Regions from separate parts of the Bradyrhizobium sp. JR4.3 genome, predicted to be linked through region 2. Evidence: predicted binding sites of a transcription regulator. Region 2 holds the regulator's gene; the other holds the start of a gene.
What was found. The regulator LexA, encoded in region 2, represses DNA repair genes until DNA is damaged. The targets are predictions, from matches to a motif close to TGTTCNNNNTGTGTTCNG.
Positions count from the first base shown of each region.

Region 1: a site for LexA is predicted at 4,110-4,127, ahead of ABIB91_RS14785 (PA0069 family radical SAM protein). Genes of this name have one in related genera too.

Region 1 covers NZ_JBEPQF010000007.1:283,907-294,605, forward strand. Annotated here, with positions in the region: gene ABIB91_RS14770 (glycosyltransferase family 39 protein) at 1-1,425, opposite strand, end outside; gene rnhB (ribonuclease HII) at 1,524-2,360, opposite strand; gene ABIB91_RS14780 (VOC family protein) at 2,445-2,900, opposite strand; gene ABIB91_RS14785 (PA0069 family radical SAM protein) at 2,925-4,088, opposite strand; gene ABIB91_RS14790 (phosphoketolase family protein) at 4,300-6,714, shown strand; gene ABIB91_RS14795 (acetate/propionate family kinase) at 6,723-7,910, shown strand; gene ABIB91_RS14800 (RMD1 family protein) at 8,144-8,983, opposite strand; gene ABIB91_RS14805 (glycosyltransferase family protein) at 9,307-9,882, shown strand; gene ABIB91_RS14810 (bifunctional helix-turn-helix transcriptional regulator/GNAT family N-acetyltransferase) at 9,944-10,699, shown strand, end outside.
Region 2 covers NZ_JBEPQF010000031.1:48,595-59,293, forward strand. Annotated here, with positions in the region: gene ABIB91_RS33115 (bifunctional diguanylate cyclase/phosphodiesterase) at 1-1,560, shown strand, start outside; gene ABIB91_RS33120 (TetR/AcrR family transcriptional regulator) at 1,733-2,293, shown strand; gene ABIB91_RS33125 (DMT family transporter) at 2,363-3,223, shown strand; gene ABIB91_RS33130 (hypothetical protein) at 3,269-3,400, shown strand; gene ABIB91_RS33135 (S41 family peptidase) at 3,476-4,813, opposite strand; gene ABIB91_RS33140 (alpha-hydroxy acid oxidase) at 5,120-6,253, shown strand; gene ABIB91_RS33145 (HAD family hydrolase) at 6,262-6,894, shown strand; gene ABIB91_RS33150 (hypothetical protein) at 7,063-7,254, shown strand; gene ABIB91_RS33155 (molybdopterin molybdotransferase MoeA) at 7,513-8,724, shown strand; gene lexA (transcriptional repressor LexA) at 8,901-9,602, shown strand; gene ABIB91_RS33165 (hypothetical protein) at 10,055-10,489, shown strand; partial or broken gene ABIB91_RS33170 (ComEC/Rec2 family competence protein) at 10,629-10,699, opposite strand, start outside.

The sequences.
Region 1 (10,699 bases), on a different contig from region 2:
GACTTCCGGGACGATGCCGGGAAAGCGCGCGAGGATGTCCGGCGGCGGAGTGCCGCCGGTATCAGAGGCGCGCCAGACCACGACGCCGCCGGTCTCGCTGAACTTGGCCTGATTGATCCAAGGCGTCCGCGCGGGCTCGGCATCGATGAAGAGATGCGGCCGGCCGGAATGCAGCGTGATCAGGCTCGCAAGCTGGGTCTCGCCGGCGACCGCGCGCAGGCGATGATTGGTGCGACGGGCAAAGCTCTCGTCGAAGAAGTCCGAAATCGCGCGCGCCGGCATCGAGGTCGCGATCTCGTTGGCACCGGTCCACGGCAGGAGCAGGACGGCGAGCACGACGCCGATTGCGGGCGCGATGACGGCGGCCGCCCAGACCATCCGCAGCATCCTCGCGCGGCGCATCGCGATGAGATCGCCGGCCCCCACGACCACGGCAAGCCCCGACAACACCAGCACGACGCCGGCGCCGCCGACGACGGCGTCGAGGCCCAGCAGGCCGGAGATCAGCACCGCGCCGAGTGGCGGCGCCAGCGCGAAGAAATAGACGAAATTGCGCGCGAGCGGCTCGACCGGCGGGCGGTAGATGATCGGCGCCTCCTCGCTCTTGGGAACGAACAGGCCGGTGTTGAGGACCGTCAGCGCCGGGATCGCCGCCGCACCGAGCAGGAGCCCCCCGAGCAGCCAGGCCGCGTGCAGCGCGCGGGCATTGAGCTGGGCGACCTCAGGCAAGGCCGGCAGGACGAGCACCTCGGCGCGCATCAGCCAGACGGCATAGGGCAATGCCAGCACGGCGACGACCACCAGCGCAAACAGTGGGTCGAATGCGCGCAGCGTGCGGCGGCCGTCCGCGGTTGCGAGCGCGAAGACGACGATCAGCAGCAAGAAGAAGATCGCAGCCGGCGTCGTCAGCAGCAAGAGGCCGGCCTCGATCGACCAGGCGAACCAAGCGTTGCCGCGGCGCTGTCCGATGATCTGCCAGGAATGCAGCAGCAGCAGCGCCCAGAGCGGCCGCGCCAGCACCAGGGGGCCGAAGTCGAGTGCTGGCGAGGAGAAGGCCAGCAGCGTCATGGTCAGCAGCACGGCCAGCACTGCCTGCTGGGGGCCGACCACCGCGCGGGACAGATGATAGAGCGCGATGAAGGTCGCGACCCCACAGAGCTCCGCAAGGACGTAGACGCCGAACACGTGGCCGCCGGCGGCGCGATAGGCGATGTCGGCGAGCCAGACCGGTAAGGGCGGGCCCAAATCAGTGCCGACCTGGTATTCGCGGCCGAACGCCAGCAGGGTCGCGAGGCTGCCGGGCGGGCTGCGATAAAACACCAGCGCCACGAACAGCCACATCGCGGCCTGGAGCAGCACGGCGATCCAGACGATCAGCCGCGGCCGCGCGCGAATGAGCTCGATGACCAGGGAGGTAAACCGCATGCAACGTCCGAAAGATGCAGCCAACCCGTGAAGCCGGCCCTATTCGCTAACGACTATTTTGATAGAGGGCGCGGCGCGTCGTGGCAACCGAGTCTCGTCTAGAGATTTGCCGACGCGTCGACTTCCAGGCTCGTGTCCACCTGCAGCTCGATCTCGGTCACCGCAAACAGATCCTGCGCCGGCTCGACGGTCCAGGGCATGTGCTTGGCGCGGGCGGCGGCGACGGGGGCGAAGAAGCTGCGGTGGTGGACGGTGGGACCGAGGCGGTTGAGCGCGTCGAGGTGCTCGGGAACGGCGTAGCCCTTGTGCTGCTCGAAACCGTAGCCGGGACAGTCCTGCGCCAGCGCGCACATCAGGCGGTCCCGCGTCACCTTGGCGATGATCGAGGCCGCTGCGATCGACAGGACGATGCCGTCGCCGCCGATCACGGCCTCGCAATCGCATTCCGTGTCGAGCCGGTCGCGGCCGTCGACGAAGACGTGCCGGGGCTGCTCGGGCAGCGCCACCACGGCGCGCTTCAGCGCCCACAGCGAGGCGCGCAGGATGTTGTCGCGGTCGATGCGGGCGCGCGAGGCGACGGCCACCGAGACCTGGGCGGTGGCGCAGATCTTGTCGAACAGCCTTTCGCGCTCCTCGGCCGTCAGGCGCTTGGAATCGTCGATCCCGCGCGGGATGCGGTCGGGATCGAGAATCACCGCCGCAGCCACCACAGGACCGGCCAGCGGCCCGCGCCCGGCCTCATCGCAGCCCGCCACCGGCCAGACGCCGCGCTTCATCAGCGCGCGCTCCCGGCGGAAGCTTGGGGCGACGATGATGGCGCTCTTTGTGCCGGCCAGCGCCTTGGCGATTTTTTTGGGCGCAGCTTTCTTGTTTTCAGGCGCAGCCTTCTTGGGCGCACCTTTGGCCGGCTTCTTGGCGGACTGATCCCGAATCATGGCGGGGATCGTGCGCAAGCGGCACGGCCTGCGCAACCGGGAACCTCGGACAATTCCCGCTATTCAAGATTCAAGTCAGCCGCCCTATTCCGCCAGATGCACCCGCCGGTCCTCGCCGACGTCGATGCCGGGTGCGACCACGACTTCCCATGGATGGCCATCAGGATCGGCGAAATAGCCGGAATAGCCGCCGTAATCGGTCTCATGCGCGGCCTTCAGCAGCGCGGCTCCCTTGCCGATGGCGAAAGCCAGCACCGCATCCACCTCCTCACGCGCGCGGCAGTTCCAAGCGAGCGTCATGCCGCGGAACGTCGATGGCCTCGGATGATCCGGCAATCTGGCGTCGACCGCGAGCTGGTCCCAGGGAAACAGCGCGAGCACCGGACCGCCGGTGTCATAGAACGCAACGGCCTCACCGGTCACCTTGAGCCGGCGCGAAAACCCGAGCGCGTCGTAAAAGGCAATGCTGGCGCGGATGTCATTCACGCCCAGCGTGATGACGGTGAGCCGCGGGATTGGAGCTGGCAGTTCCTGACTCATACGACGCCTCTCCCACTTCGTCCCTCAGAACAGGCTGAGCTGATCGCCGTTCCGCTTCGGCTTGGCAAAATGATCCGTCGTCAGCTTGGAGCGCCGCTTGTTCAGCCCGAGCCTGTCGCAGGCGATCTCGAAGCGGCGGCCGATGGTCCAGGCCATCGGACCGGTGCCCTTCATGCGCTCGCCCCATTTCGCGTCGTAGTCGCGGCCGCCGCGCATGTCGCGGATCAGCGTGAAGACGTGGCGATAGCGGTCCGGATAGTTCGCCATCAGCCATTCCCGAAAGAGATCGCGCACCTCGAGCGGCAACCGCAGCAACACGTAGGAGGCTTCCTTGACGCCGGCATGAGCGGCGGCGTCCAGGATGCGCTCGATCTCGGAATCGTTCAGCGCGGGGATGACGGGGGCGACCATGACGGTGGTCGGAATGCCGGCCTCGGAAAGCTGCTTCAGCGCCTCCAGCCGCTTCGGCGGCGTGGACGCCCGCGGCTCCATGGTGCGCGCCAATTTCGGATCGAGCGAGGTCACGGAGATCCCGACCTTGGCGAGGTTGCGCTTGGCCATGCGCGCGAGAATGTCGATGTCGCGGGTCACCAGCGCCGACTTTGTGACGATCCCGACGGGATGGCCGGCGCGCTCCAGCACCTCCAGAATGCCGCGCATGATTTTGCGCTCGCGTTCGATCGGCTGATAGGGATCGGTGTTGGTGCCGATCGCGATCATCCGCGGCTCGTAGCCCGGCGCTGCAAGCTCCTTCTCGAGCAGCGCCGGCGCCTCGGGCTTCACGAACAGCTTCGACTCGAAGTCGAGCCCCGGCGACAGGCCGAGATAGGCATGGGTCGGCCGCGCGAAGCAATAAACGCAGCCGTGCTCGCAGCCGCGGTAGGGATTGATCGAACGATCGAAGCCGATGTCGGGAGAATCGTTGCGGGTAATCACCTTGCGCGAGGTGTCGATCCCGACCGTGGTCTTGAACGGAGGCAGTTCTTCAAGGCTTTGCCAGCCATCGTCGAATGCGACGCGCGCCTCGGCCTCGAACCGGCCGCTGGCGTTGGACTGCGCGCCCCGGCCTCGCCTGCGCTGGCGGTCGATGGCGACCGCCAGCTCAGGGAAGTCAGAAGGCGCACCCGCCGGCTCGGAGGGCGCCGTGACCGGCGGGTGCTTGAGAGCATGAGAGGATGCTGGACTCATGAAGCAAAGATAGCACGCCAAAGGAACAAATCAAGAACACAAACGAAAAACGTGAAAACAACCCCATGCACAGTAGAGCTGCCCAAACTTCGCGCGCCCGCTTTTGACCTCACGCAACAGTGGCGTCACGGCGATCCCGTTTGATGCTGCCGAAGGATCGATCTCGCCGGAACTCGGTTGGTGACGATCCCGGGTGAAGGTCGGCAGGAACATGACAAATCAACAACAATTGGCCGCAGCGAGCAGCGACCTCGATCTGCTCGACCGCTACTGGCGCGCCGCGAACTATCTCTCCGTCGGGCAGATCTACCTGCTCGACAATCCGCTGCTGCGCGAGCCGTTACGGCCCGAGCACATCAAGCCGCGTTTGCTCGGCCATTGGGGCACGACGCCCGGGTTGAACTTCATTTACGCCCATCTCAACCGCGTCATCCGCGCGCTGGACCTGAGCGTGATCTATGTCTGCGGTCCCGGCCACGGCGGCCCCGGCATGGTCGCCAACACCTATCTCGAAGGCAGCTACAGCGAGATCTATCCCGATATCGCGCGCGATGCCGACGGATTGCGCAAGCTGTTCAGACAGTTCTCCTTCCCCGGCGGCATCCCGAGTCACGCGGCGCCGGAAACGCCCGGCTCGATCCACGAAGGCGGCGAGCTCGGCTACGCGCTGGTGCATGCCTATGGCGCGGCCTTCGACAATCCCGACCTGATCGTCGCCTGTGTCGTCGGCGACGGCGAGGCCGAGACCGGCCCGCTCGCCGCGTCCTGGCACTCCAACAAGTTCCTCAATCCCGCCCATGACGGTGCGGTGCTGCCGATCCTGCATCTCAACGGTTACAAGATTGCCAATCCGACCGTGCTCGGGCGGATGCGCGACGACGAGATCCGCAATCTGTTCCGCGGGCTCGGCCACGAGCCGCTGTTCGTCGAGGGCGACGATCCCAAGCCGATGCATCAGGCCATGGCGGACGCGCTGGATGTCGCGTTCGCCAGCATCCGGTCGATCCAGCAGCACGCCCGCGACGGCCGCAAGAGCATCGAACGCCCGCGCTGGCCGATGATCGTGCTGCGCAGCCCGAAGGGCTGGACCGGCCCCAAGGAAGTCGACGGCAAGAAGGTCGAAGGTTTTTGGCGGGCGCATCAGGTGCCGGTCGCGAACTGCCGCGAGAATCCGGCGCATCTGAAGATTCTCGAAGACTGGATGCGCAGCTACGAGCCGGAAAATCTGTTCGACGCCAACGGCGCTCTGATTGCCGAGCTCCAGGCGCTCGCGCCCGAAGGCAATCGCCGCATGGGCGCCAATCCGCACGCCAATGGCGGCCTTCTGAAGAAGGAGCTGAAGCTGCCGGACTTCCGCAGCTTCGCCGTCGAGGTAACTCAGCCGGGCGGCGTCGTGGCGGAGGCAACCCGCGAGCTCGGGAAATTCCTGCGCGACGTCATCCGCCTCAACGCCGAGGCCCGCAACTTCCGCATCATGGGTCCGGACGAGACCGCGTCAAACCGGCTCGATGCGGTGTTCGAGGCCACGGAACGCGTCTGGATGGAGCCGACAAAACCTTACGACGTGCATCTCGCCCAGGACGGACGCGTGATGGAAGTCCTGAGCGAGCATCTCTGCCAGGGCTGGTTAGAGGGCTATCTGCTCACGGGCCGGCACGGCTTCTTCTCCTGCTACGAGGCGTTCATCCACATCGTAGATTCCATGTTCAACCAGCACGCCAAATGGCTGAAGGTGACCCGGCATCTGCCGTGGCGGCGACCGATCGCCTCGCTCAACTATCTGCTCACCTCGCATGTCTGGCGTCAGGACCACAACGGCTTCAGCCATCAGGATCCCGGTTTCGTCGATCTCGTCGCCAACAAGAAGGCCGACATCGTCCGCATCTACTTCCCGCCGGACGCCAACACGCTGCTGTGGATCGCCGATCACTGCCTGCGCACCTATGACCGCGTCAACGTCATCGTCGCCGGCAAGCAGCCGGCGCCGCAATGGCTGTCGATGCAGGAGGCGGCCACGCATTGCGACGCCGGCATCGGCATCTGGAGCTGGGCCGGCACGGAAGACGCGAATGGCGAGCCCGATGTCGTGATGGCCTGCGCCGGCGACGTGCCGACACTGGAAACACTCGCCGCCGTCGACCTGCTGCGCAAGGCGCTGCCCGAGCTGAAGATCCGCGTCGTCAACGTTGTCGACCTCATGACGCTGCAACCCAGGGAGCAGCACCCGCACGGCTTGTCCGATCGCGACTTCGACGGCCTGTTCACGCGCGACAAGCCGGTGATCTTCGCCTATCACGGCTATCCCTATCTGATCCACCGGCTGACCTATAACCGCACCAACCACGCCGGCATGCACGTCCGCGGCTTTGCCGAGGAAGGCACCACGACGACGCCGTTCGACATGGTCGTGCTCAACGAGCTCGACCGCTATCACCTCGCGATCGAGGCGATCGAGCGCGTGCCGGGACTGGCCACCAAGGCGGCGCAGGTGAAGCAGCAATTCCGCGATAAGCTGATCGAGCATTCGCGCTATGTGCGCGAATACGGCGAGGACATGCCGGAAATCCAGGAATGGGTCTGGCAGAACAGCGCCGGCGGCAACACGCCGGCGCAGGCAGGCGACTGACAGCAGCCATGTCAAACACAGTACTCGTTCTCAACTCGGGATCGTCGAGCATCAAATTCGGCCTGTTCGATATCTCGGCGGCCGAGCCCACCCTGCTCTGCAAGGGCCTGCTCGACGAGCACGAGACGAAGCCGCGGCTCGTCGTGAAGAGCCCCGCGGGCGAGGACCTGTTCGGGAAACGGAGGGAAGCATCGGATGCGGACAGCGATCATCTGTTCGCCGACGTGCTCGGCTTCATCGAGGATCGTTTCGGCGACCATCGCTTGCGCGCCGTCGGCCATCGTGTCGTCCATGGCGGTCCGGACTATTCCGCTCCGGTCGAGCTGACGGACGATGTCACCGCAAAGCTGGAAGCGCTGACGCCGCTGGCGCCGCTGCACCAGCAGCGCTGCCTGGCGCCGGTCCGCACCATCACGGCGATAAGGCCCGACCTGACGCAGATCGCCTGCTTCGACACCGCTTTCCACCACGGCATTGCGCCGCCCGCCAGCCGCTTCGCCATTCCGAGAGGTTATGAAGAGCGCGGCGTCCGGCGCTACGGATTTCATGGCCTCTCGTTCGAATATGTCGCGGGACGGCTCGCCCGAATCGCACCACAGCTCGTGGCGAAGCGCACTGTGATCGCGCATCTCGGCAACGGCGCGAGCCTGTGCGGCGTGCGCGACGGCCGCAGCATCGACACCACGATGGGACTGACGCCGCTCGACGGACTGGTGATGGGCACGCGCTGCGGCAGGATCGACCCGGGCGTACTGCTCTATCTGCAACAGCACGAGAAGATGTCGGTCGAAGACGTCCAGCACCTGCTCTATCACGAATCGGGCCTGCTCGGCGTCTCCCGCATCGCTTCGGATATGCGCACGCTGCTTGCGAGCAGCGAAGCTGCGGCACGGGAGGCGGTCGAGCTCTTCACCTTCCGCGCCGCGCAGGAAGTGGCGGCGATGGCGACAACGCTTGCCGGGCTGGACTGCCTGGTCTTCACCGGCGGCATCGGCGAACACGCCGGGGAAATCCGCGGCGCGATCGGTGAGCGTCTCGACTGGCTCGGTGTGCGCATCGATGCCGCTGCGAATGAGGCGGCGCGCGAGCGTATCAACGATGGCGACAGCGCAGTCGATGTCTTCGTCATTCCAACGAATGAGGAACTGATGATCGCACGACATTGTGCGGCGGTGCTGCGGGCCGTCAGTTCGTGATCAACGGCGTACGGTCGGCGTTGCTTCCCTTCTCCCCTTGCGGGAGAAGGTGGCGCGAAGCGCCGGATGAGGGGTTCTTTCGTCGCTGATGTATGCATGTGAGTATGCGGAGACATACCCCTCACGCCTGTGAGTTTGTGTCTCCTTGCGGTGCTGCCCTCTCCCGAAAGGGGCGAGGGCGCAGTCACGAGCATCTCGCTCGCGGGGTAAATTGATCCAGCGGCCCGCGCGTTCTAATGCGTCCCCGACCAAATCTGGAAACACCCGATCGCGACCTCGATCACGATCAGCACCACCACGGCGATTTCGAGGCGGAGCGAGCGCTGGGTATCGATGATGTCGGTAAGTGCGTTGGCGGTCGCGGACACGGCGGCGAGCTTGCGCTCGAGCGTGTCCAGGCGCTCCTTCAGTTCGTACTCGTCTTCAAGGCGGGCATAGAGCCGGTCGAGTTCGGGTTTCTCCCAGAGCACGTCGGGTTTCTCGGCCACCGCAACACGGCCGGCGACGCGCTGCTGGACGAGAAGCGCATTGCCGATCAATTGCAAGATGCCCTTGCGCCGGGGCGGCGTGCGGCCCTGCTCGGCGAGCTTGCGCGCAAATGGCTCGATCACGTCGAAGACGGCGGCGACGCGGCGCTCGTCACGTGCGAGCGAAGTGCTCTTGGCAAGCGCGTCCGCGATCAGCAGCAGCCGGTCGTCGGAGAATTTGGCGAGACAGATCGGGCCACCCGGCTGGATAGCCTCGGCGCTTTCGTCCTTGCAGAGTTGCGCATGCGCGATCTCCTCCTCGTAGGGGCTGAACTCGCCGATCACGCGGGGCTTCAGGCTGTCGATCAGCACTTTCTCCTCCGAAGGGAGGAGACCGATCAGCACCACGACGCCGTAGCGGAAGATGACCGCAAGGCCGGCATGGACGCGGAAGGCGGCCGGCATCGAGGAGACTGTCGCGCCAATTTCGAGTCCGGAGGGATTGATGCGTTCACCCAGCATCACGGCGCGGATCCGCAAGGTCGGCGCGCCGTCCGGCCTGGGAGATGTTGCCGGCGAGTTAACAGCAAGTTGATCGGCGTTCATTCAAAGCCTCGTCAGCAGCACCATTGCACGGTTTTTCCCGTTCTCCCGCTATCGCATCCTCCTCTTGCAGGATTTACGAACGGCCGGCGCGCCTCGCAATGTTGCGGTTCGTCTCCGGACTAATACGGACAGGACAGGCTTGGGGCGACACATTCGGCAATATCGCCGCCCCGTACGGGACACATTTGGATGCGACAGCTGCAGCGGTTTACCATCGTATACCCGAAGCGCGGCCGGAAAGTTGCTCGGCAGCGCCACATGTTTTATGACGCCCTCATAATGAGCTACGCTTCTCCCGAAGTGTGGACACTGAAGCCTCAATCATGCTGAGCGTCATCATTCCGACCGAAGGCGTCGAGCAGACGGCGGTCGCCACTCTGGCCGCGCTGGTACCCGGTGCCGCCGCAGGCATCATCCGGGAAGTGCTCCTGGTCGACGGCACCCGCAATGGCGTCATCGAGCGCGTTGCCGACGTCGCGGGCTGCCGTTTCATCGGCTTCGAAGGATCCACGCAAGGCGCCGCGCTCGCCGCCGGCGCACTCCAGGCCCGTTCGTCCTGGCTGATGTTCCTCCCTGCGGGCGCTGTGCTGGAAACCGGCTGGATCGAGGAAACCACCCAGTTCATCCAGTCCGTCTCGACCAGCGGCCGGGATCGTGCGGCCGTCTTCCGCTATGCCCGCTCGCCCTACGCCGATGCCGGCTTCCGCGATATTCTCTGGGCCCTGATGCGCAAGCTCGTCGGTCCCTTCGGCGATCAGGGACTTTTGATCGCGCGTGATCACTACGACCGCATCGGCGGCTACGCGCCCCAAGCCCGCCGCTCCGAGGCGCGGCTGCTGCGGCGGCTCGGCCGCTCGTCGCGGATCATGCTGCGCAGTCGGATCGTCATGGTCGGCTAACACTCTCGATACTTGCCAAAGTCAAATAATTGTTTGACAATGGCAAGTATCAAGGTGACCCATGTCATTTAACGGTACCGACGACCACATCGCAGCGGTCCGCGCCTTCAACCGCTTTTACACCCGCAAACTTGGCGTGCTCGACCAGCACCTTGGAAAGAGCCCGTTCTCGCTCAGCGAGGCCCGCGTGCTCTACGAGCTCGCACAACGGGACGACCTTGCCGCCAAGGAGATCGGCAACGAGCTTGGCCTCGACCCCGGCTATCTCAGCCGCATAGTCCAAAGCTTCGACGAAAAGGGCCTGATCACCCGCAGGCCCCTGCCCGCGGATCGCAGGCAATACCAGCTCAGCCTCACCGCCAAGGGTCGCCAGACCTTTGCCAAGCTGAACCTGAGCTCGCAAAATGAGGTCGCCGCAATGCTGGCTCAGCTTTCGGCCAGCGATGCAACGCGGCTCACGCAGGCTATGGCGACCATCGAGGCCGTGCTGGAGCGTCGAAGCCAGCCCGCGGCTTTCATGCTGCGCAGCCATCGCGTCGGCGACATGGGCTGGGTCATCTCACGGCAGGCCGCCGCCTATGCGGCCGACTACAACTGGGATATCAGCTACGAGGCCCTGGTCGCCGAGATCTGCGCACAGTTCATCAAGAACTATGACGTCGCCCGCGAGCACTGCTGGATTGCGGAAGTGGGCGGCGAGCCGGCCGGCTCGATCTTTCTGGTCAAGGCTACGGACGAGATTGCCAAGCTGCGCCTGTTGCAGGTGGAAAAGAAAGCGCGGGGACTCGGTGTCGGCCGCGCGCTGGTCCAGCAATGT
Region 2 (10,699 bases):
CACGATATCATTGCGCACCGCAGAGCCACCGGCTCGTTCACCGGCGATGTGGACCAGTATGTCGCACGGGTCCTGCGCGACGTCCACGTGCGCAATTCCATGGTAGTCGAGACCTCCGACGGTCGCTCGATCCAGATCGTCAACGAACCGCTCACGGACGGCGGCTGGGTCGCGACGCATGAGGACATCACGGAGCGCCGGCGTATCGAGGAGCGCATCACCCATCTCGCTCACTACGACGCGCTGACCGACCTGCCCAACCGCACCATGTTCCACGAGCATCTACGTCAGGAACTCGATCTCGTCGCCGGGGGCGAACAACTCGCGGTGCACTACATCGATATCGACGAGTTCAAGGGCGTCAACGACGCGCTCGGGCATCTCATCGGCGACGAGCTCCTGAAGTCAGTCGCGCAGAGCCTCCACCGGTGTGCGGGTCCGACAGACTTCGTGGCGCGCCTCGGCGGCGACGAATTTGCCATCATCCAGAGCGCGGTGACATCGCTGGATCAGGTCAACGAGTTCGTCGCGCGGGTGTTTGAGGCCATCCGCGCGCCGTTCGACTGCATGGGACATCATCTTGCCACCGACGCCAGCATCGGCATCGCGCTGGCGCCGCAACATGGAACGGCGCTGGACCAGATCCTGAAGAACGCGGATATGGCGATGTACGCCGCTAAAGCCGCCGGGCGCCGCACTTATCGCTTTTTCGAGCCTGAGATGGACGCCAAGATCCACGAGCGGCGGCAGCTCGAGATCGACCTGCGCCACGCCATCGCCCAAGGCGGGCTCGAAGGCGGCCTCGAGGTGTATTACCAGCCTTGCCTCAGCCTGAAGGACGACCGCATCACCGGCTGCGAGGCGCTGGTGCGCTGGCGCCATCCCGAACGCGGCATGGTCTCGCCGGCCGAGTTCATCCCGATCGCCGAGGACACCGGCCTGATCAACGAGATCGGCGAATGGGTGCTCGCGACCGCCTGCCGAGACGCGGCGAACTGGCCCGACGACGTCCGCCTCGCCGTCAACGTCTCGCCGGTGCAGTTCAAGAGCGGCACGCTGGCGCTGAAGATCATGGCAGCGCTTGCCGCCTCCAATTTGCCGGCAAGCCGGCTCGAGCTTGAGATCACCGAGGCGGTGCTGATCCGCGACGACGACACCGCGCTTGCGATCCTGCATCAACTCCGCGCCATCGGCGTCCGCATCGCGCTCGACGATTTCGGCACCGGTTACTCCTCGCTGAGCTATCTGCACCGCTTCCCGTTCGACAAGATCAAGATCGACCGCTGCTTCGTCAACGACATCGCCGGCCCGGACGGCTCCGCCAGCATCGTGCAGGCGGTCGTCAATCTCGCGGCTGCCCGCCGCATGACCACCACGGCCGAGGGTGTCGAGACCGAGGAGCAGCAGCGGTTGCTGCGCGCGCTCGGCTGCTCCGAGATGCAGGGCTATCTGTTCAGCCCCGCAAAACCCGCCGCCAAAGTGCTGGAGCTGTTCGCAGCTCATCGCAGCCGTCTCGCCCAGCGCGGCGGCAACGAAGGCCGCCGCCGGGAGGCAAGCTAGGGCCTGGACTCACACACGCGCAATTGTCGGCTCGGGAGGCCAAGCAGAAACATCGGCGGACGGCCAAACGGCGGTGGCGCCCCTAGAAATTAAAGACCATTCGGTCTATATATCGGCAATGCCCCGCCAAACCCCTGTGCAGTTGCCCCGTGGCCGTCCCCGAAGTTTCGACATGGAATCCGCCGTCGAACGCGCGATGGATGTGTTCTGGTCCCGCGGCTATCACGCCACGGCGCTACCGGACCTTCTTCGTGCGACGAAGCTCTCGCGGGGCAGCCTCTACGCCGCTTTCGGCGACAAGCACTCGCTGTTCCTGCTTGCGCTTGATCGCTACATTGCCATTGCCTTGACACGGATGGATATCGAACTCGACCCCCGCAGGGAGCCGATCGACGGCCTAAGGGCCTACCTTGCCGGCTATGTTGACCGCAACAGCGGTGCCAATGGTCGGCGCGGATGCCTGTTGGTAGCCACAGCCATGGAACTGGCTGGCCGTGATGCCGAAATTGATCGTCGCATCGGGAGCTTTTTCAAAGCTATGGAGGCTCGGGTGGCTGGTGCACTTTCCCGTGCGAAGGCAGCGGGCAAGTTGGCCGATGGTGTCGAGCCTTCGAGTGCCGCCCGAATTCTCGTCTGTTTCGTCGAGGGCCTGCGGGTGGTCGGTAAAACGGCACCGACACGGGTCATTTCGCAAGCCACCGTTGACGCTTTTCTCGACCGCTTCATCAGGTAGACAACCATGGACGTTTCCGCTGCTCGCACGCCTATATCTAGACCGAACGGTCTTGAAAAGAACGATACCATGTCCGGCTTTCAGATCGTCTGCGCGGTGGTTGTCCCCTTGCTCTGGGGTTATCAATTCGTGGCCATCAAAGTGGGCGTTATGGAGTTTCCACCCCTCTTCTTCCTCGCGCTGCGCTTCCTGGCCATCGCGCTGCTGCTTGTTCCCTTTGTCAAAAGGCCCGCACGTCAACAGTTTGGCCCGATCGCAGCGATTTCGTTTTTCCTTGGCGGACTGAACTTCGGGCTCTTCTATGTTGGCCTCGGCCTCGGCTCCGGAAGCATGTCGGCCGTCGCAATTCAACTCGCCACGCCCTTCACCGTCCTGCTGGCCTGGCCGCTGCTCGCGGAGCGGCCGTCTCTCACCACGTCCGCTGGAGTGGTGCTTGCATTTGTCGGCGTGGTCGTGCTGGCAGCGGGGCCCGGCCCGTCCGCAAACGCGCTTCCACTGCTGCTCGTGGTCGGGGCAGCCTTCGCATTCGCGGTGTCCAATGTCCTGACGAAACGCTACGGCCCTTTTGATCCCCTGATGTTGATGGGATGGTCCTCGCTGTTCACGGTGCCGCAGGTCATGTTGATGTCGCTGCTCCTTGAACATGGACAACTCGCGAGCCTCGTCACTGCAGATGGACGTGGTTGGCTGGCACTCGCCTATACGATTTTCATCGGGGGAATTGTCGGATTTGGCCTGTGGTTCTGGCTGATCGGGCGTTGCTCCATGGGTCGCGTCGCGCCCTTCGGTTTGCTGCTTCCGGTGTTCGCCTTGATGTCGAGCGTGTTGTTTCTTGGCGAACGCATGACCCCAATGTTGATGATCGGCGGGCTGCTCGCGATCTCCGGCGTCGCTGTCACTCAGCTAAGACCGAGCGCTCGACCAATTTGAACTTGGAAGTCGCGTCGTTGGCAGATTCTCAGCACGCGGCCGACCTTGTTAACGCAGCCGCTGGAGCTGCGGGTCCATCCCCGCGACGAAGTGCTGCTCGAGCGCGACCGCGCCCTGCGCTGGGCCGAGCGCGATGGCTGCTACGAGGCCACCCTTGCGGCCATGAATCCCAGCTGAGACGGCGTCCAAAACGAAATCGCCCGGGAGCGGTCAACCACGCCCGGGCGATCGATCTCTGGAACTGGCGAGGGCCTAGTTCGGCACCGCAGCCTTCGGCGCCGGCTTGGCGGCCACCGCATTCGCGGTTTGGCCGTGCAGGAAGTCGTAGGCCGTATGCAGGGCCTTGTCGTCTTTCGCTTCCGGCGGGACATAGGACTGCGACCCGGTCTGCTCGGTGCCGTCGGCTGCCTGGAGATGACCGCGCATCTGGGACTCCGCCATGGTGTCCATCCGGCCCTTCAGCTCGGCCGGCACGTCCTGGAGGATCTCGATGTCGGGCGCGATGCCCTGGGCCTGGATCGAGCGGCCCGAGGGCGTGTAGTAGCGCGCCGTGGTCAGCGCCAGCGCGCCGTTGCCGGTGCCGAGCGGAATGATGGTCTGCACCGAGCCCTTGCCGAACGAGCGCGTGCCGATCAGCGTGGCGCGCTTGTGGTCATGCAGCGCGCCGGCCACGATCTCCGAGGCCGAGGCCGAGCCGCCATTGACGAGAACCACCAGCGGCTTGCCCTTGGTGAGGTCGCCTCCATGCGCCGTGAAGCGCTGGGTCTCTTCCGGATTGCGGCCGCGGGTCGAGACGACCTCGCCACGCTGCAGGAACGCGCTCGACACCGACACAGCCTGATCGAGCAGTCCGCCCGGATTGTTGCGCAGGTCCATCACGTAACCCACCAGCTTCTCCGGCGGAACGTCCTTGGAGATCGATGCGATCGCCTTCTTCAGGCCATCGGTGGTCTGCTCGTTGAACGAGGTGACGCGGATATAACCGATGTCGCCGTTCTCGACGTGGAAGCGCACCGGGCGCACATGGATGATCTCGCGCTTGATCGCGACGTCGAGCGGGGCGTCGGCGCCCTTGCGCACGATCGTGAGCTTGGTCTGGGTCTCGACCGGCCCCTTCATCTTGTTGACGGCCTGCTCGAGCGTCATGCCCTGCACGGCATCACCGTCGATCTTGCTGATGAGGTCGCCCGACATGATGCCGGCCTTGGAGGCCGGCGTGTCGTCGATCGGCGAGACGACCTTGACGAGACCGTCCTCCATCGTGACCTCGATGCCGAGCCCGCCGAACTCGCCGGAGGTGGTCTCCTGCATCTCGGTCCAGGCCTTGTCGTTCATGTAGCGCGAGTGCGGATCGAGCGAGGTCACCATGCCGGTGATCGCGCCTTCGATCAGCTTGGCATTGTCAGGCTTCTCGACGTAGCTCGCCTTCACCCGCTCGAACACTTCGCCGAACAAATTGAGCTTGGAATAGGCGTCATCCGCGCTCGCTGCCGCCCGTGCCGCCCATACGCCGCCGTGCGGACTGGCTACCAGAAGGGTCAGACACGCTCCGGTGAGCGCGCCCAGTGGAAACAGCAGGGTTTTCCGCATGGATAGGCTGGCCTTTTTGCTTCGCGGTTCGGTGGGGCTGGGGAGCCGCCATGCAAATGGCGATCCAGCCTGCTTCTCACAATACCATTCTGGTTTCTTCAAGGCCGGGATGCCACGCCGGCGGGTACACCGTAAAAATCCCTTCGTCCGGACCTAAACTTTCGGCAACGTTGCAGGACCCGGTTGGTGCGCAGCGGGGGTCGGCCGGCCGGCCCACGCCTCGCTGCCATGCCATTTTAGGATGGTTTTGGCGCCCCGGACGGGTTAGGCGATGACGGAAGGCTTCAAATTCTCGGGAGGATAACAATGAACGAAGCACCCCGCATCCAACCGGAAAGGAACGTCGAGCTCGGCGCCAGCACCGAGCCGTTCCAGAATCTGCATGAATTCGTCCGGAAAGCCCGCGCCAACCTCAACCAGAATGCTTGGGATTATATCGTCGGCGCGGCCGAGACCGAGACCACGATGCGTCGCAACCGCATGGCACTGGACGAGATCGCCTTTCGCCCGCGCGTGCTGCGCGATGTCCGCAAGGTCACCGGCTCGGTCGAGCAGTTCGGCCGCAAGATGCGCCTGCCGGTGGTACTCGCCCCCGTCGGCGCGCTTGAGATCTTCGATCCGGATGGTGCGGCGAGCGTGGCACGCGCCTGCGGCACTTTCGGTGCGGCGCACATGCTCAGTTCCGTGTCCGAGCCCGGCCTCGAGAAGACCGCCGAAGCTGCGCCCGACGCGCTGCGCCTCTACCAGCTCTATGTGCGCGGCGACGACGCCTTCGTTGCCGACGTCGTCAGCCGGGCCGAGAAGAACGCCTACGCCGCCTTCTGCCTGACCGTCGACACCGCTCACTACAGCCGTCGCGAACGTGACATCGCCAAGCGCTACGTTCGCGAGAGCCGCCTGCGCGCCACCGGCGGCGATTACCAGAAGGGTCTGGAGTGGCGGACGGTGAAGATGATCAAGGACAAGTTCAAGATCCCGCTGATCCTCAAGGGCATCGCGACGCCAGAGGACGCGCTGATCGCGATCGATCACGGCGTCGAATGGATCTACGTCTCCAACCATGGCGGCCGTCAGCTCGATCACGGTCGCGGCGCCATGCATGTGCTGCCCGAGATCGTCGATGCCGTGAACGGCCGCGCCAAAATCATGGTCGATGGCGGCGTCTGTCGCGGCACCGACATCGTCAAGGCGATCGCGGCGGGTGCCGACCTCGTCGGCATCGGCCGGCTACAATGCTGGGCGCTGGCGGCGGCCGGCGAATCCGGCGTGGCGCGCATGCTGGAGCTGCTCGAGGACGAAGTGCTGCGCTGCCTCGGCCTCTTGGGTGCGACGTCGTTCGCCGAGCTCGACAAATCCTGCCTGCACCAGGCGACCGCAACCAACGCGCCGAGTGTGTTCAGCGCGTTTCCGCTGTTCGACCACGAGCCATATCGATACTGAGTGAAAGGATGCAGGTGACATCGCTCTCTCCCGGCAGCGCGGATGCGCTCCTGTTCGATCTCGGCCGCGTGGTGCTCGATATCGATTTCTCCAAGGCAATCGCCTGCTGGGCGGGACATGCCGGCTGCAAGCCCGAAGCCATCGTCGCGCGCTATGTGCGGGACAGCGAAGCCTATCGGTTGCACGAGATGGGGAAGATCAGCGATGAGGATTATTTCGCCTCATTGCGAGCCTCGCTCGGAATCGGCATTTCGGACGCGCAGTTCCTGGAAGGCTGGAACGCGATCTTCGCCGGCGAAATGCCTGACATCGCCGAGCTGCTACCGCGGGCAGCGAAGCAGATGCCGCTCTACGCTTTCTCCAACACCAACCGGCCGCACGTGGACCATTTCTCGAGGGAATATGCCGACCTCCTCGGCCATTTCCGCGAGCTGTATTTGTCGTCCAGCATCGGCTTGCGCAAACCGGATGCGGAGGCCTTCGACCACGTCGTTGCGGCGATCGGCGTGCCCGCCGGGCGCATCGTGTTCTTCGATGATCTTGCTGAAAACATCGAGGGAGCGCGGGCGCGCGGCTTGACGGCGGTGCATGTGACCTCGCCGCGTGACGTCGGGAACGCATTGAAGGCATTGGGCATTTGACGAGGAGTCGGTGTCGCGAAACCCACGGCGGCACCGCCCCACGGGACCAATTTTGAGAAATTGAGGAACCCGATCACTTTGTGCATTTTTGTACAGAGTTCCGGGAACGGAATACCGCCTTCCGGACTCTTAGAGTCCGTTGGGACTTCTACGGACGGATGCATCATCGTGCTGGGCAAAACCTACCTCACCAAGCAGGCCTCTCTTCTTCTTGAATTCGCCAGGACAACTTCAGATTCGGACCTTTCCGCCAAGCTTGTGAGCAAGGCCGCCGACCTGAAATCCCAGGCCGATCCGCTGCCCGACAAAGACCAGGGAGCCAAGGCGCCCGACGTAACTCCCGGGCAGGCAGGGAGCTGATCGATGCAGGCCAGGGCGCTCGTCGTTCTCGCCTTGCCGTGATTTTCCTTGCCGTGATTTTCGTCGCTTCCATGACCACTCTCCTGCCGATTTGTCAGGTTCTTCGGATCATGCCGCGACGCGCTTGATCCTGCCTTCCGGAACAATGTGAAGCGGCGGGATGACTGTGCCCGCTCAGCCGTTTTTGCCTCTGCGCCCGCGCTCGGCTAGAAGACGTGCGGAACATTCGCCCGAACGTGCCGAGCAGGAGTTTTCGCCGTGGCCTTGATGCCGGTTTCCGACGCGCTTGCCGCGGTGCTGGCGGGTGCAGAGCCGCTGCCGGAAGAAATGATCTCCCTCGACGAGGCCTACCATCGCGTGCTCGCGCGTGACGTCGCGGCGCGGCGCACGCAGCCGCCGCAGGCGATGTCGGCGATGGACGGCTACGCGGTGCGCGCGGCCGATGCCGCGACGATCGATTCGGAGCTGACCGTCATCGGCGAAGTCGCGGCGGGCCGACCGTTCGCCGGGACGATCGGCGCCGGCGAGGCCGTACGGATCTTCACCGGCGCGGTCGTTCCCGGTGGCGCGGACGCCGTCGTGATCCAGGAGGACACGGTCGCCGCCGGCCAGCGGATCACGATCAAGGAAGCCGCGATCGCCGGACGGCACATCCGCCCCGCCGGCGTCGATTTCCGCGAGGGCGACGTGCTCCTGCGCAAGGGAAGTCGTCTCACCGAGCGCGACCTCGCGCTCGCCGCCGGAATGAATTATCCGCACCTTGCCGTTTTCAGGCGTCCGAAGGTCGCGATTCTCGCCACCGGCGACGAGCTGGTGATGCCGGGCACCACGCCCGGCCACGGCCAGATCGTCTATTCCAACGGTTACGCCCTGCACGCGCTCGCCCGCAGCGAGGGCGCCGAGACCATCGACCTCGGTATTGCCGCCGACACGCTGGAGGCGACCACCGCGGGCATCCGCCGCGCCCGTGAGAGCGGCGCCGACATCCTGATCACGACCGGCGGCGCATCAGTCGGCGACCACGATCTGGTCCAGCAGGCACTGAGGGACGAAGGCATCGCGATGGCGTTCTGGAAGATCGCGATGCGGCCAGGCAAGCCGATGATGCATGGGCGCCTCGGCGCAATGGGTGTGATCGGCCTGCCGGGCAATCCCGTATCGTCCTACGTGTGCGCTTTCCTGTTCATGGTGCCGCTGATTCGCGCCCTGTCGGGCCGTTCAGTGATTCACCATCGCCGCGAACGCGCCGTGCTCGGCCGCGGCGTCGGCGCCAACGACCAGCGCGAGGACTATCTGCGCGCGCATCTGGAGGAGCGTGACGATGGCACACGCGTCGTTCTTCCCGTCAACCATCAGGACTCTTCGCTGCTTGCGAATCTCGCTGCAGCACAGGTACTTCTCGTGCGCGCACCATTCGCGCCGAAGGCCGAAGCCGGCACAGCTTGCGAAGTGTTGCGGCTCCCCGTCTGAGCACCCCCGCAACGCGCGTTCCGCGGAGTTTGCTCTGTTCACGGTAAATTAAGCAGTTGCGGAACATGTATCGAACATATAGTGTCCGTTCATGATTTGTTTCGAGCATGTAGCGGCTTATTGCCGAATTCTGCGTCTCGGAATCGGACGACATCAACCGGGGGACTTTGGTCGAGATGTTAACGCGCAAACAATACGAGCTTCTGCGGTTCATCAGTGAACGTCTGAAGGAAAGCGGCGTGCCGCCCTCCTTCGACGAGATGAAGGATGCGCTCGATCTGCGCTCGAAGTCGGGCATCCATCGCCTGATCACGGCGCTCGAGGAGCGTGGCTTCATCCGACGCCTGCCCAACCGCGCCCGTGCGATTGAAGTCATCAAGCTGCCGGAGCTCCAGGCAGCCGCCGGCAGCCGCCGCGGCTTCACCCCGAGCGTCATCGAGGGCAATCTCGGCAAGGTGCGTGCGGGCTCCAGCCTGCCCGCGGACGAGGGCGAACGCCCCGTGGCGGTACCGGTGATGGGCCGCATCGCGGCCGGCACGCCGATCGAGGCGTTGCAGACACGCAGCCACACCATCAGCGTACCGCCCGACATGCTCGGCTCGGGCGAACATTACGCGCTGGAAGTGCGCGGTGATTCCATGGTTGATGCCGGCATCCTTGACGGCGACATGGCGCTGATTCAGCGCAACGAGAGCGCCGATACCGGCGACATCGTGGTGGCGCTGATCGACGACGAGGAAGCGACGCTGAAGCGCTTCCGCCGTCGCGGCGCCTCGATCGCGCTCGAGCCCGCCAACGCTGCATATGAGGTCCGCATCCTGCCGCCCAATCGGGTGAAGATTCAGGGCAAGCTGATCGGGCTTTACCGGAAGTACTGATACCGGACGTACTTGATACCTGGAGAAGTTGGCGCCTCGCGCGCTTCCGATCGGCATCGCCGGTCAGAGATTGGAGCGGATCATCGTCCGCTCCGGCTGGATAGTCTTTCTGGTTCTGCACAGACTATCCGGCCCCTCCTCCGGCGCTGGCTCCTCGCGACGCCCACGAAGCAGCACCGAAACAGCACCGCTTCGCGGCTCGGGTGTGCGAGGAAACAGCGACCAGCGATCGAGGTCGTTGCACCAGCCGGCAAGATTCGCGCATGCGCCTCCCGAATGCATCGCAACTCGCTTTGTTCCTATTGAATTCGGGAAAGATAATGTGATCGCGGCTTGCGGAAACCAGCCGCAGATTTGCCCACAACCGAGCAGAGCTTTCGTGCTTCAACTCTGATAGAGGCCTGCGCCTCGATAAGAGACGCGGGTTGCTATCCCAGCATGAGGAGCACCCGATGTGTGACTACAGCCTGCATGCCGTCGCGTCGCGCCCCGCCGAAGTCGGCGAGACGATCGTCTCGACAAATTTCCGCGGCACCTCGACGCGCGGCTTCGCCTCCGCAGCCGATCCGTCTGTTGCCGTCTGCCTGCTGCCGGGAACGGAGCTCGCCTTCGCAGACGACGTCCGCTACGACAATCGCTGGATCTGGACGCGGACCATCAATTCCCGCGTGGGCAAGTTCGGCAAGATCGATCCGCACGTTCCCGACCGCCATCATGACGCGATCGAATTCCCCGACGGCAAATTTGTGCTGGTGACGCAGCTCGTCGAAGGCCAGCGCGCGACCGTGCTGCAACTGCCTGTGACCCAGTCGGTCATCGAGCGCGAGCACAAGGCGCAGATCATCGCCGACAGGCAGCCGACCGTCACGCACCTGCCGATCGGCTGAAACAGCCGCCCTCCGGCTACGAGGTCGGAGGTCAGGATTGAATTGCCATCGCCGGCGCCGTGGCCGGCGAGATGGTGTGGTTTGCGCCAGCGAATCCGAGCGGACGCACCGACCCGCTGCGTTGCTCCGCACCATCAGATCAATCGTCGGCCTGCAAGTCGGTCTCCGCCGGCGTTGCGTCCTTGATGCGGGGCGCGGTCGCCTTCGGCG